3 regions of the Enterobacter sp. K510 genome follow, and region 1 is predicted to be linked to each of the others. Evidence: predicted binding sites of a transcription regulator. Region 1 holds the regulator's gene; each other region holds the start of a gene.
What was found. The regulator CRP, encoded in region 1, controls carbon source genes, mostly activating them, when cyclic AMP is high. The targets are predictions, from matches to a motif close to ATGTGANNNNNNTCACAT.

Region 2: a site for CRP is predicted at 1,418-1,435, ahead of ACQUTD_RS20740 (ABC-F family ATPase). Genes of this name have one in related genera too.
Region 3: a site for CRP is predicted at 2,040-2,057, ahead of ACQUTD_RS03145 (enolase C-terminal domain-like protein). Genes of this name have one in related genera too.

Annotation. Positions count from the first base shown of each region.
Region 1 covers NZ_JBNRLQ010000005.1:364,102-368,589, forward strand. The annotation lists gene ACQUTD_RS11420 (YccS/YhfK family putative transporter) at 1-711, opposite strand, end outside; gene crp (cAMP-activated global transcriptional regulator CRP) at 765-1,397, opposite strand; gene ACQUTD_RS11430 (OsmC family protein) at 1,703-2,107, shown strand; gene ACQUTD_RS11435 (phosphoribulokinase) at 2,231-3,100, opposite strand; gene ACQUTD_RS11440 (YheU family protein) at 3,124-3,342, opposite strand; gene ACQUTD_RS11445 (hydrolase) at 3,343-4,359, opposite strand.
Region 2 covers NZ_JBNRLQ010000015.1:101,968-106,455, reverse strand. The annotation lists gene ACQUTD_RS20750 (GntR family transcriptional regulator) at 1-344, shown strand, start outside; gene ldtB (L,D-transpeptidase) at 394-1,314, opposite strand; gene ACQUTD_RS20740 (ABC-F family ATPase) at 1,538-3,130, shown strand; gene ACQUTD_RS20735 (alpha-amylase family glycosyl hydrolase) at 3,402-4,488, shown strand, end outside.
Region 3 covers NZ_JBNRLQ010000002.1:129,322-133,809, forward strand. The annotation lists gene ACQUTD_RS03135 (nucleoside permease) at 1-704, opposite strand, end outside; gene fbaB (class I fructose-bisphosphate aldolase) at 917-1,969, shown strand; gene ACQUTD_RS03145 (enolase C-terminal domain-like protein) at 2,193-3,347, shown strand; gene ACQUTD_RS03150 (ABC transporter substrate-binding protein) at 3,384-4,488, shown strand, end outside.

The sequences.
Region 1 (4,488 bases):
ATCCAGCGCCACCTGGAATGCCCGCAGCAGACGCTTGTAATCGTTATGCTGATTGGCGGCGAGCATGTGCATTTGCTGGTAACACTGGCTGATCAGATCCACGGCTTTCTGCTGACGCGCCAGCAACGGCGGCAGGGCTTTTTCCGGATCCGCATGCTGGGTCAGCAGACTGTATTTTGCTTCACAGTAATCCGCCAGCTGGCGATAGAGCAGGCTTAAGGATTCGCGCAGCGGCTGTTCACGCCACATCCAGAACCACAGCCAGTTAAACAGCCCGTACCACAGCGTGCCGGAGGCGTAAATCAGCAGCGGCTCCCATACCGGCATATTTCCGGCAAGGCTTAAGGTAAAGATGGCGGCGATCAAAGACGCCGGCAGCAGGCGCGCGTGCAGGGCGCTGATCTCCGCCGTGACGCCAAGCAGCAGCGCCAGCCCGCCGAGGATCAGCGGCAGGGCGATATTCTCCGCCAGCAGTAGCTGCACCGCCAGGCTACAGCCCGCAAACAGCGAGCCGCCCACGATCAGGCGTTTGAAAAAGCGTTTATGGGGGGTATCGAGCCCGGCAATGTTGCAGCAGGCAGGAACGAGTGAAAACAGCAGCCCCTGTTGCAGGTGCCCGAAGGCGAGGCCGATGGCCACAGGGAGACACAACACCAGCGTTTGTCGCAGGGCGTAGTTAATTTCCGGGTGATAGATCAGCCTGCGCCACATGAGAATGCAAACAAAAACGGCGTCTCGCAGATGCAATACGCCGTTTGAGGGGCTTAGCGGGTTCCGTAAACCACAATGGTTTTACCGTGCGCAGAGATCAGGTTTTGATCTTCCAGCATCTTCAGGATGCGGCCGACGGTTTCACGGGAGCAGCCAACGATCTGGCCGATTTCCTGACGGGTGATTTTAATCTGCATACCGTCCGGATGGGTCATGGCGTCCGGCTGTTTGGCCAGGTTCAGCAGCGTCTGCGCGATGCGGCCAGTCACGTCGAGGAAGGCGAGGTTACCCACTTTCTCGGACGTCACCTGCAGGCGGCGCGCCATCTGGGAAGACAGGCGCATCAGAATATCCGGGTTCACCTGGATAAGCTGACGGAATTTTTTATACGAGATTTCTGCCACTTCACAAGCGGTTTTAGCACGTACCCAGGCACTGCGCTCCTGACCTTCTTCAAACAGGCCCAGTTCACCGATAAAATCTCCCTGGTTGAGGTAAGAGAGGATCATCTCTTTACCTTCTTCATCCTTGATGAGCACTGCCACTGAGCCTTTAACGATGTAATACAACGTTTCCGCTTTTTCACCCTGGTGAATCAGCGTGCTCTTCGACGGGTACTTATGAATATGGCAATGAGACAAGAACCATTCGAGAGTCGGGTCTGTTTGCGGTTTGCCAAGCACCATGCGCGGTTATCCTCTGTTATAAGCTGGCTCCAGAGCCAGGATGAACACTCTGCCTCTGGGGTTGCAATCATATGCTTCCCTGTTCCCGGGAAGTGGCCGTTCGAAAATCCAGCCTTTAATGTTTGATGTCGTCTGCATACATGTGCAACGTCAATGTATCACTGTAGCAGCCAGAATGTTTTAGCATAGCTTTTGCTGTGTGTCTCCTGGTGTCTCGCTTCAGCATGATGCAGGTCGCCTTCCGTTGCGAGAATTGTTATGTGCGCGTAATCTGAAGGGAAATTTACCGCGCCGGAGCGAATAAAATGCAAGCAAGAGTCAAATGGGTAGAAGGTTTAACGTTCATGGGCGAGTCCGCTTCAGGCCACCAGATCCTGATGGACGGCAACTCAGGCGATAAAGCGCCAAGCCCGATGGAGATGGTGCTGATGGCCGCCGGGGGATGCAGCGCCATTGACGTGGTATCCATTCTGCAAAAAGGGCGTCACGATGTGACGGATTGCGAAGTCAAACTGACCTCCGAGCGCCGTGAAGAGGCGCCGCGCCTGTTCACGCACATCAATCTGCACTTTATCGTCACCGGCAAAGCGCTGAAAGAAGCGGCGGTCTCCCGCGCGGTGGATCTGTCGGCAGAGAAGTATTGCTCGGTGGCGCTGATGCTGGAAAAAGCCGCCAATATCACCCATTCGTTTGAGGTGATTGAGGGGTGATTTTTGGTGCGCGTCGGGTGGCGCTGCGCTAACCCTGCCGGATGGCGCTACGCTTATCCGACCTACAAAAGCTTAATCTGTAGGCCGGATAAGGCGTTCACGCCGCCATCCGGCACACAAAAATCACTCGATTTTCTTGCCTTCCATCAGCCGCTGCACCAGCGGCAGCATGATCAGCTCCATCGCCAGCCCCATTTTTCCGCCCGGCACCACTAATGTATTGATGTGGGAAATGAATGAGCCCTGCAACATCGCCAGCAGCCAGGGAAAATCGATGCCTTCCAGATTACGGAAATGGATCACCACAAAGCTTTCGTCCAGCGACGGGATCGCTTTCGCGGCGAAGGGGTTGGAAGTATCCACGGTCGGCACGCGCTGGAAGTTAATGTGCGTGCGGGAAAACTGCGGCGTAATAAAGTTGATGTAGTCTTCCATCGACCGCACCACCGAATCCATCACCGTTTCCCGTGAATGCCCGCGCTCGCTGGTATCGCGCACCAGCTTCTGGATCCACTCCAGGTTAATGATCGGCACCACGCCGACCAGCAGATCCACATGGCGCGACACGTCCTGCTGTGGCGTCACCACGCCGCCGTGCAGCCCTTCATAAAACAGCACGTCGGTAGGTTCAGGTAGTGGTTGCCACGGCGTGAAGGTGCCCGGCACCTGATTCCAGGGCACCGCTTCATCATAGGTATGGAGATATTTGCGCGACTGGCCGGTGCCGGTCAGCCCGTACTCGATAAAAGTCTGCTCCAGCAGCCCGAAGTCATTTGCTTCCGGGCCGAAATAGCTGATATGCCGTCCGGCATCGCGCGCTTTACGGATCGCCATGTCCATTTCCGGGCGCGTGTAACGGTGAAAGCTGTCGCCTTCCACTTCTGCGGCGCGCAGATCCAGTTGCGCGAAAATCTTACGAAACGCGAGGCTGGTGGTGGTGGTTCCGGCTCCGCTGGAACCCGTTACGGCAATCACCGGATGTTTGGCAGACATAGCAACGCTCCCTAAAACTGGTTTTATTCGCGAAACTGCTTCTTCGGCATGATGTTCACCGTTTCATGCAGTTCAGACCACACCAGCACCGCTTCTCCGGTTTGCAGCTGGCGCTTAACGTCGGCGACCTTTTGTTCAAGTGAACGCTCATGTTCACCATAATCGGTGCCTTCACGCAAGACAAAGCTCTCGATCAGGCTGTCGAGCGTCTCTGTTGCCAGATCCTGCCAGGGGATAATCATTTACGCCTCCAGATATGTTGTCAGCCAGTCGGGAATGCGCTTTTCCAGCCACATTTCCGGGCGGCGCAGCGTCCCGCCCACAAAGCCCACGTGCCCGCCATGTTCCGTCAACTGATACTCCACGTTGGGCGGTAAATAACCCGCTGCCGGAATAACATTATGATCCATAAATGGATCGTCTTTGGCGTGAATGATGAGCGTCGGCTTGCGAATGCTCGGCAACACCGGCATGGCGCTGCACTGACGATAATAGTCGATGGCGTCGGTAAAGCCGTGAATACGCGCGGTGATCAGATCGTCAAAATCCCGGATGCGGCGCATACGACGCAGGCGGGCAAGATCCACCGGCAGTGAATCCGGATACGCCTTCAGCTTACGCATCGCGTTGCCCTTTAACAGGTTCAGCAAATAGTGCTGATAAAAGCGCGAAAAGCCTTTATCCATATGATAGCTACAGGCTTCCAGCACCAGCGGAGCCGATACGATCACCGCAGCATTGAGCGGCAGATCGGGTTCATTTTGGCCCAGCAGACAGCCGAGCATATTACCGCCGAGGGAAAAACCCACCGCTGCCGTGGGCGCTGCGCCAAACTCTCGCTGTAACCAGTGTAAAAACCAGGTGCCGTCTTCCGTTTCCCCGGAGTGGTAAATGCGCTTCAGGCGATTGGGTTCGCCGCTACAGCCGCGAAAGTGCATCACCACGCCGAGCCAGCCGCGCGCGCGGGCGGCGTTGATCAGGCCGTGAGCGTACGGGCTGTGCAGGCTGCCTTCCAGACCGTGAAACACCACCAGCCTGGGCTTATGTTTGGCCGCATGCGGATCTTCGCTCCAGGCGAGATCGACAAAATCGCCATCCGGCAGCTCAAGGCGCTGCCACTGGGGCGTGAACTGGAGCCGACGGCGAATCAGGCGCGGCAGCATGGTTTGCAGGTGGGGATTGGCTGCGCCGGCCAGTGGGCGAAATGCAAGGCTGTCAGCGGCAGTATCCGGGATCTCTAAGGGCGTTATTTGAGCCATAATCGTGCGATGTGTTCTTAAAAGTCTGCCGACTACTATACCTGTTAAACCCCGCTGCTGCGGATGAAATTGCGTTTCCGGCCCTGATGCGTTGCCTGCCATAGATACTTTTTGCGTTGCTTTTCCTGA
Region 2 (4,488 bases), on a different contig from region 1:
TCTATGACTTCGTGCGCCTGCGGCTGCTTGACGGCGAACCGGTCTCGCTGGAGTTTACGCTGATGCCGGTGGCGCTGGTGCCCGGCCTTAACCGCGGCCATCTGCAAAGTTCCGTGTTTCGCTATGTGCAGGACACCCTGGCGCTGAAACTTATGGGCTCGTACCGCGTGGTGCGCGCCCTGAAGCCGAACGCCGAGGATAAACGTTACCTGAGCTGCGATGACACCGATCCGGTGCTGGAAGTGGAGCAGGTGGTTTATCTGGAAGATGGCACGCCGCTGGAGTATGCCCACTGCCATTATCGCTACGATCATGGCGGCATTATCATGGTCAATCACGGATAAAAAAAGCGATGGTTTCCCATCGCTTTTTTTGTTTACCGCCGGGGCAGGATCAGTTCAGACGAACCGGCATCCCGGAGCGGTTTTCAATTGCCTGCTCAACAACAGCCTGGTCAACGTCAGCCTGGCTGGTCACGCTCTGCACGCTCTTGGTCAGGGTGATCGGCACGATTTCCCCGCCTTCAAACTGCGCTTCGGTGGTGGACAGCGGATTGTGCACTTCCACATAACGGCTGCCATCCGGCTCGGTGGTGGCTTTCACCGGCTCATCGATAAACTGAACGCGGGTGCCGACCGGCACGTTCTGGAACAGGAACTTAATGTCTTCGTTACGCAGACGCACGCAGCCATGGCTTACGCGCAGGCCGATACCAAAGTTGGCGTTGGTGCCGTGAATGGCATACAGACGGCCAATGTAGAGCGCGTACAGACCCATCGGGTTATCCGGGCCAGCCGGAACTACTGCGGGCAGCGGGTTGCCGGCGGCAATATATTCCGCATGCATTTTGGCAGTCGGCGTCCAGGTCGGGCCGGCTTTTTTACGCTCAACTTTAGTGGTCCAGTTGATCGGCGTATCTTTGCCTAACTGACCGATACCAATCGGCAGCACGATCACCGTGTTGGTGCCTTTCGGGTAGTAGTAGAGGCGCATTTCGGCGCTGTTGATCACAATGCCTTCATGAACGGTGTCCGGCAGGATCAGCTGCTGCGGGATATTCAGTACGCTACCGCCTTTCGGCAGGTAAGTGTCCACGCCCGGGTTCGCTTCCAGCAGGTTAGACAGGCCCATCTGATATTGCGCCGCAAAGTACTCCAGCGGCTGCTGGTTCCCTTCCGGAATGGTGATGACCTGGTTCTGGCCAACCAGACGGCTGCCGTCGGTTGGCAGTGGATAAGTTACTGCAGAGGCAGATTTGCAAAACCCTACTACCGCGAAAGCCGCCGCTAAAATCGTTGTTAATTTAATTTTCATGTTGTGCGAGGTATCTTTGCCACTGGCCATCCGGCCGTTGAGTTAAAGTCTTAATGGAGATGGGAGCGCATTATATGTGCATTCCCCCGCGCATGGAATTCAGATGTGTACGAAATCACATTTTTTTCTGAAAGCTACAGTGTAGCCGCTTATCACGGTGCGCGATTTCAATTCGGAATTGTGGCATAATGCACGGTTTGTCACACATTTTTAGGATAACGCCGTGTTAGTTACCAGCAACGTCACCATGCAGTTCGGCACTAAGCCGCTGTTTGAAAACATTTCCGTCAAATTTGGCGGCGGCAACCGTTACGGCCTGATTGGCGCCAACGGTAGCGGAAAATCCACCTTTATGAAGATCCTCGGCGGCGATTTAGAGCCGACGCTGGGCAACGTCTCCCTCGATCCCAACGAGCGCATCGGTAAGCTGCGTCAGGATCAGTTCGCTTTCGAAGAATACAGCGTGCTCGATACGGTGATCATGGGGCATACCGAGCTGTGGGAAGTGAAGCAGGAGCGTGACCGCATCTATAGCCTGCCGGAAATGAGCGAAGAAGACGGCTACAAAGTGGCCGATCTGGAAGTGCAGTATGGCGAAATGGACGGCTACTCTGCTGAATCCCGCGCCGGTGAACTGCTGCTCGGCGTGGGCATTCCGCTGGAACAGCACTACGGCCTGATGAGCGAAGTCGCGCCAGGCTGGAAACTGCGTGTGCTGCTGGCCCAGGCGCTGTTCGCCAACCCTGACATACTGCTGCTCGATGAACCGACGAACAACCTCGACATCGATACCATTCGCTGGCTGGAGCAGGTGCTGAACGAACGTAACAGCACCATGATCATCATCTCGCACGACCGTCACTTCCTGAACATGGTGTGTACGCACATGGCGGATCTGGATTACGGCGAGCTGCGCGTGTATGCAGGCAACTACGACGAATACATGACCGCTGCGACTCAGGCGCGTGAGCGTCTGCTGGCGGACAACGCCAAGAAGAAGGCCCAGATCGCCGATTTGCAGGCCTTCGTGAGCCGCTTTAGCGCGAACGCTTCTAAATCCCGTCAGGCGACCTCCCGCGCCCGTCAGATCGACAAAATCAAGCTGGACGAAGTCAAAGCCTCCAGCCGCCAAAACCCGTTCATCCGCTTTGAGCAGGATAAAAAACTGTTCCGTAATGCGCTGGAAGTGGAGCAGCTCAGCAAAGGCTTCGATAACGGCCCGCTGTTCAAAAACGTTAATCTGCTGCTGGAAGTGGGCGAGAAGCTGGCGATCCTCGGCACCAACGGCGTGGGTAAATCTACCCTGCTGAAAACCCTGGTCGGCGATTTAACGCCGGACACCGGCACTGTGAAGTGGTCGGAAAACGTGAAAATTGGCTACTACGCCCAGGATCACGAATATGAGTTTGAAAATGGCATGACCGTCTTCGACTGGATGAGCCAGTGGAAACAGGAGGGCGACGACGAGCAGGTAGTGCGCGGTATTTTGGGCCGTCTGCTGTTCAGCCAGGACGACATCAAGAAACAGGTGAAAGTCCTCTCCGGTGGTGAAAAAGGCCGTATGCTGTTTGGCAAGCTGATGATGCAGCGCCCGAATATCCTGGTGATGGATGAACCCACCAACCACCTGGATATGGAATCTATCGAATCGCTGAACATGGCGCTGGAAATGTACCAGGGCACGCTGATCTTCGTTTCCCATGACCGCGAATTCGTCAGCTCGCTGGCGACCCGCGTGATTGAAATCACCCCTGAGCGTGTGATCGACTTCAGCGGCAACTATGAAGATTACCTGCGCAGCAAAGGTATCGACTGATTTTGCCCCTCACTCTGCTCCCCGAACTGATGGGGAGCAGTGCTTCATATTTATATTATAAATAACTCACTTCTTATTATTCGCCCCCTGAATATATATTTCCCTGAAGCCGTGAAATAAAAGAAAATCTCTTTTTCTTTAAATTTGCGACAGCTCACAAATATGCATTTAATTTCGTCATAACCCGCTTTATCACGGCCCCGCTACGTTGACACCCCATTTCAGGAGGAGTAATTTTCCGCGTCATGGGACCGATACCACGGAAAGTCAAATGAACGGAAACATTAACACACTGCTTCGGGAAGTTTATGCCGGGCGTTTCACCGACACACATTATGAAAAATTAACGGCCTGTATTGAGAAATACCGACCGCTTATTACCCAAAACCGTAAACAGAAATGGGATGAAAGCGATGTGGTGTTAATTACCTACGCCGATCAATTTCATCATGAAAAGGCTAAGCCCTTAGCGGTATTTAACGATTTCTATTATAAATGGTTTAAATCTGTTTTCTCGCATGTCCATTTATTACCATTTTATCCATGGTCGTCTGACGACGGTTTTTCGGTAATGGATTATCACCGCGTCGCTCCGGAATCAGGGGAGTGGAGCGATATTGCCGAATTAAACAAACAGGCGCGGCTGATGTTCGATTTTGTCTGCAATCATATGTCGGCAAATAGCGAATGGTTCAACAATTATCTGCAACAGAAGCCAGGCTTTGAGAATTTCTTTCTCGCCATGGATCCGGCCACCGATTTATCGGCGGTGACCCGCCCGCGCGCGCTGCCGTTATTAACGCCTTTCACGCTGCATGACGGTTCGCAGCGCCACCTGTGGACCACCTTCAGCGACGATCAGATTGACCTTAACTATAACGAGCCGGACGTGCTGCTGGCGATGATCGAGGTGCTGCTGCACTATCTGGCGCAGGGGGCGGATTACGTGCGCCTGGATGCGGTTGGCTTCATGTGGAAAACGCCGGGCACCAGCTGCATTCATCTACAGAAAACCCACCAGCTGATCAAACTGTTCCGCGCCATAACAGACGAGGTCGCGCCGGGTACGGCGATCATCACTGAAACCAACGTTCCCCATAAAGACAATATCTCTTATCTGGGCAACGGGCGCGATGAAGCGCACATGGTGTATCAGTTCTCGCTGCCGCCGCTGGTGCTGCATGCGGTGCACCGTCAGGACGCCACCGCGCTGTGCCAGTGGGCGCAGGGGCTGACGCTGCCGGGTCGCGACACCACCTGGTTTAACTTCCTCGCCTCCCACGATGGCATTGGTCTTAACCCGTTACGCGGCATTTTGCCGGAAGAAGAAATTCTGCATTTAGTGGAGCAGCTGCGTC
Region 3 (4,488 bases), on a different contig from region 1:
TAACCGTTGGCGAAGATGTAATAGAACGCCAGCGGCATGGCGAACAGGAAGGAGCAGAAGAAAAAGACGAGGAAATTACGGTCGCGCAACAGCACCAGCGCGTCCAGCCCGAGCATAACTTTGACGTCCAGCTTGCCGGTGCTTTTCGGCGGCGTATGCGGCAGCATCAGCGCGAAGACACCCAGCACCACAGAGCTGCCGGCGGTGATCAGCAGCGGAATATTGGTCGGGGAAATATCCGCATAGCCGAGCATTTGCGGCAGAAAGCCGCACACCAGCCCTGAGGCGATCCAGCCAATGGTACCCATCACGCGGATACGCGGGAAGTCAGCCTCGACATCCTTCACATGCGCGAAAGCAATACTATTGGTCAGCGCAATGGTTGGCATATAGGTCAGGGAGTAGGCCAGCAGCAGCGGGAAGAAGTAAGCAAACTCCGTTTGCTGGGCGGCGAAGTAAATCAGAACGGCACCGGCAAACATCAGCACCGCCAGCACTTTCTGCGCCGCGAAGAAGCGGTCAGTCAGCGAACCCACAAGAATAGGCGAGAGGATCGCGGCGATGGCGGTACAGGCGTAGGACCAGCCAATCTCCCCGGCGGTAAAGCCGCTTTTGCTTAACCACAGCCACAGCGGGACAAACCACGCTCCCCAGATAAACCATTCCACAAACATCATGAACGACAGCTTAGCAGTTGTTTTCATCGGTCTTCCTTCATGACAAGCAAAGGGTACGGTGTGACCATACCAGTTAATAATACCTTTTAGATACCTTTGTGCTGGATCTTTGATCAGAATAACATTTTTTTGAGTTATGGATCGTGCCATCAGATTGTGCTGAATAAATTTTCCAGGGTGGCGTTCCGCAAAGGTCGGTACCAGGCTTACTCTGCTTATCAACTTACGGGAGCATCGCTATGACTGATATTACGCAATTGCTGGGCAACGACGCCGACAGCCTGCTGCAACATCGTTGTATGACCATTCCGGCCGATCAGCTTTATCTTCCTGGACATGATTACGTTGACCGCGTGATGATGGATAACAACCGTCCGCCTGCGGTACTGCGCAACATGCAGACGCTTTACAACACCGGCCGCCTGGCGGGCACCGGCTATTTATCTATCCTGCCCGTCGATCAGGGCGTGGAGCACTCCGCTGGCGCATCCTTTGCGGCGAATCCGCTCTATTTCGATCCCAAAAATATTGTTGAGCTGGCTATCGAGGCGGGCTGTAACTGTGTGGCCTCCACCTATGGCGTGCTGGCGTCTGTCTCCCGACGCTACGCGCACCGTATTCCGTTCCTGGTAAAAATTAACCATAACGAAACCCTGAGCTACCCCAACACCTATGATCAGACGCTGTATGCCAGCGTCGAGCAGGCGTTTAACCTTGGGGCGGTGGCCGTGGGCGCGACCATCTATTTTGGGTCGCCGGAGTCCCGTCGCCAGATCGAGGAGATCTCCGCCGCCTTTGAGCGGGCGCACGAGCTGGGCATGGTGACGGTACTGTGGGCCTATCTGCGCAACAGCGGCTTTAAGAAAGACGGCGTCGATTATCACGCCTCCGCCGATTTAACCGGCCAGGCCAACCATCTGGCGGCCACCATTGGCGCGGATATTGTGAAGCAGAAAATGGCAGAAAATAATGGCGGTTATAACGCGGTGAAATACGGTTATACCGACGAGCGCGTCTACAGCAAACTGACCAGCGATAACCCTATCGATCTGGTGCGCTACCAGCTGGCGAACTGCTATATGGGCCGCGCCGGGCTGATTAACTCCGGCGGCGCGTCAGGGGGCGACACTGACCTGAGCGATGCGGTACGCACGGCGGTGATCAACAAACGCGCGGGCGGTATGGGGCTGATCCTGGGCCGCAAAGCCTTTAAGAAATCCATGACGGACGGCGTAAAGCTGATTAACGCCGTGCAGGATGTCTATCTCGACAGCAAAGTGACAATCGCCTGATCGTCCTTATGTAATGGCTCCTCTCCCGGCGGGAGAGGAGTACCGATCCACTTCACATTTCACCATTCTTTTGTGGAAAACCTCACATCCCTTCGTGCATCTGCACAACATTTAACCTCTGCTTAACGTAATTTGTCCGAGGCACTGGCTGTTTTTTCTGCATACATTGATTACTGAAACAGCTTTTCAAAAGCTTACTTCACCTCTGCCTCAAGGACTTGTCATGAAAATTGAATCCGTAAACGTCACCGTCTTTCAGTATCCCACGCGGCGGGTATCCGATACCGCCGGGCATTCGCACCCCGGCCCGGAGAACCTCGCGAAAATGGCGATGCTGACCATCACCGCAGACGATGGCACCAAAGGGTACTCATTCGCGCCGCCGGAAGTGGTGCGTCCCTTTGTGGTGAACACCTTCTTCCGCAAGGTGATGATTGGTCAGGACGCCTTTAACCGGGAGCGTATCTGGCAGGATCTGGCGCACTGGCAGCGCGGCAGCGCTCATCAGCTGACCGAGCGCGCGCTCTCCTTTGTGGAGCAGGCGATGTGGGATCTGATGGGCCGCAAGCTCAATATGCCGGTCTACAAGCTGCTGGGCGGTTTTCGTGACAAAGTGCCCGCCTACGGCAGCACCATGTGCGGCGACGATCTGGAAGGCGGCCTCTCCACCCCGCAGGAGTACGCCGACTTCGCGGAAAAGCTGGTGGCGCGCGGCTATAAGGCCATCAAACTGCACACCTGGATGCCGCCGGTGTCCTTTGCGCCGAACCCGAAAATGGACGTCAAAGCCTGCGCCGCGGTGCGCGAAGCGGTCGGCCCGGACATCGATCTGATGATCGACGGCTACCACTGGTACAGCCGCAGCGAAGCGCTGTACATCGGTAAGGAACTGGAAAAACTCAACTTCGCCTGGTTTGAAGAGCCGATGGAAGAAGAGAGCATGGCCTCTTACGCCTGGCTGGCGGAAAACCTCTCCATTCCCGTTGTCGGACCGGAAAGCCTTGGCGGTAAACATCACAGCCGCGCCGACTGGGTGAAAGCGGGGGCCTGCGACATTCTGCGCGCCGGTTCTAACGGCGTCGGCGGCATCTGGCCGACCATGAAAGTGGCGAGCCTGGCGGAATCTTTCGGCATGGATTGCGAAGTGCACGGCAACGGCGCGGCCAGCCTGGCGGTGGTCGGGGCGATCAAAAACTGTCGCTGGTATGAGCGCGGCCTGCTGCACCCGTTCCTCGATTACGACGTCCCGGCGGCCTATCTGCACAGCATTGTCGATCCGATGGATGAAGAGGGATTTGTTCATCTGCCACAAGGCCCGGGTCTGGGTGAAGACATTAATTTTGCATATATCGAAGCCAATACCGTCAGCCACGACTGACCTATAAAAACTTCTTACCCTACAGGCGATATATACATGAAAAAAACCTCACTGGCGGGAGCGTGCCTGCTGGCGCTGTCGCTGCTGATGGGGAGCGGGGCGGCGACAGCCAGAACGCCCCCCGATCAGCTCATCATCGGCATGAATATGAATAACCTGCTGAGCCTCGATCCGGCGGCGATGACCGGCAACGAGGTGGTGGGCATCGTGGTGAATCTTTATGATTCGCTGGTCGAACTGGATCCCAATCAGCTGACCAACGTCAAACCGGCGCTGGCGGAGTCCTGGGACATCAGCCCCGACGGTAAAACGCTCACCTTCCATCTGCGTAAAAACGTCAAATTTCACTCCGGCAACCCGCTGACCGCCGACGACGTGGTGTGGTCGATGCGCCGCCTGCTGCACCTCAATCTGGCGCAGGCATCGGTATGGAAATCCTACGGCTTCAGCAAGAAAAATATTGATGAGCAGGTGAGCGCGCCGGATGACCACACCGTACAAATTCGTCTGCCGAAAGCCAACGATCCACAGCTGGTTATCTACTCTCTCGGCGCGCTCGGCAATCTCGGCGTGCTGGATCGCAAAACCGTGCAAAGCCACGAAGAGAATAACGACTGGGGCAACCGCTGGCTGACCACCAATGAAGCGGGTTCCGGGCCGTTTTCCCTGGAAACCTGGCAGGCCAAGGACGTGCTGCGCATGAAGCGCAACCCGGACTACTGGCGCGAGGCGGCGAAAATGAACCGCGTGGTGCTGCGCCATTTCCAGGAGTCGCAAACCCTGCGCCTGATGATCGCCAAAGGCGATCTGGATATTGCGAATAATATGGCGGTATCGGACATCAACGCGCTGCGTAGCGACCCCGATCTCACCGTCGAAGCGGTACAGAAGGGCACGGTCTATTACGTGGCGATGAGCATGAAAGAGCCGCACTTCGCCAATCCGAAAGTGCGGGAAGCGGTGCGCTATCTGGTGGATTACCAGGGCATCAACAAAGCGCTGATGCCGGGCTATGGCGTGCTGCACCAGCGCCCCATTAAAGCGGGAATGCCGTCCACGCTGCCGGATCCGGGCTATAAGCTTGACGTGGCGCGGGCGAAAAAACTGCTGGCGGAAGCGGGCTACCCGGACGGCTTTGACA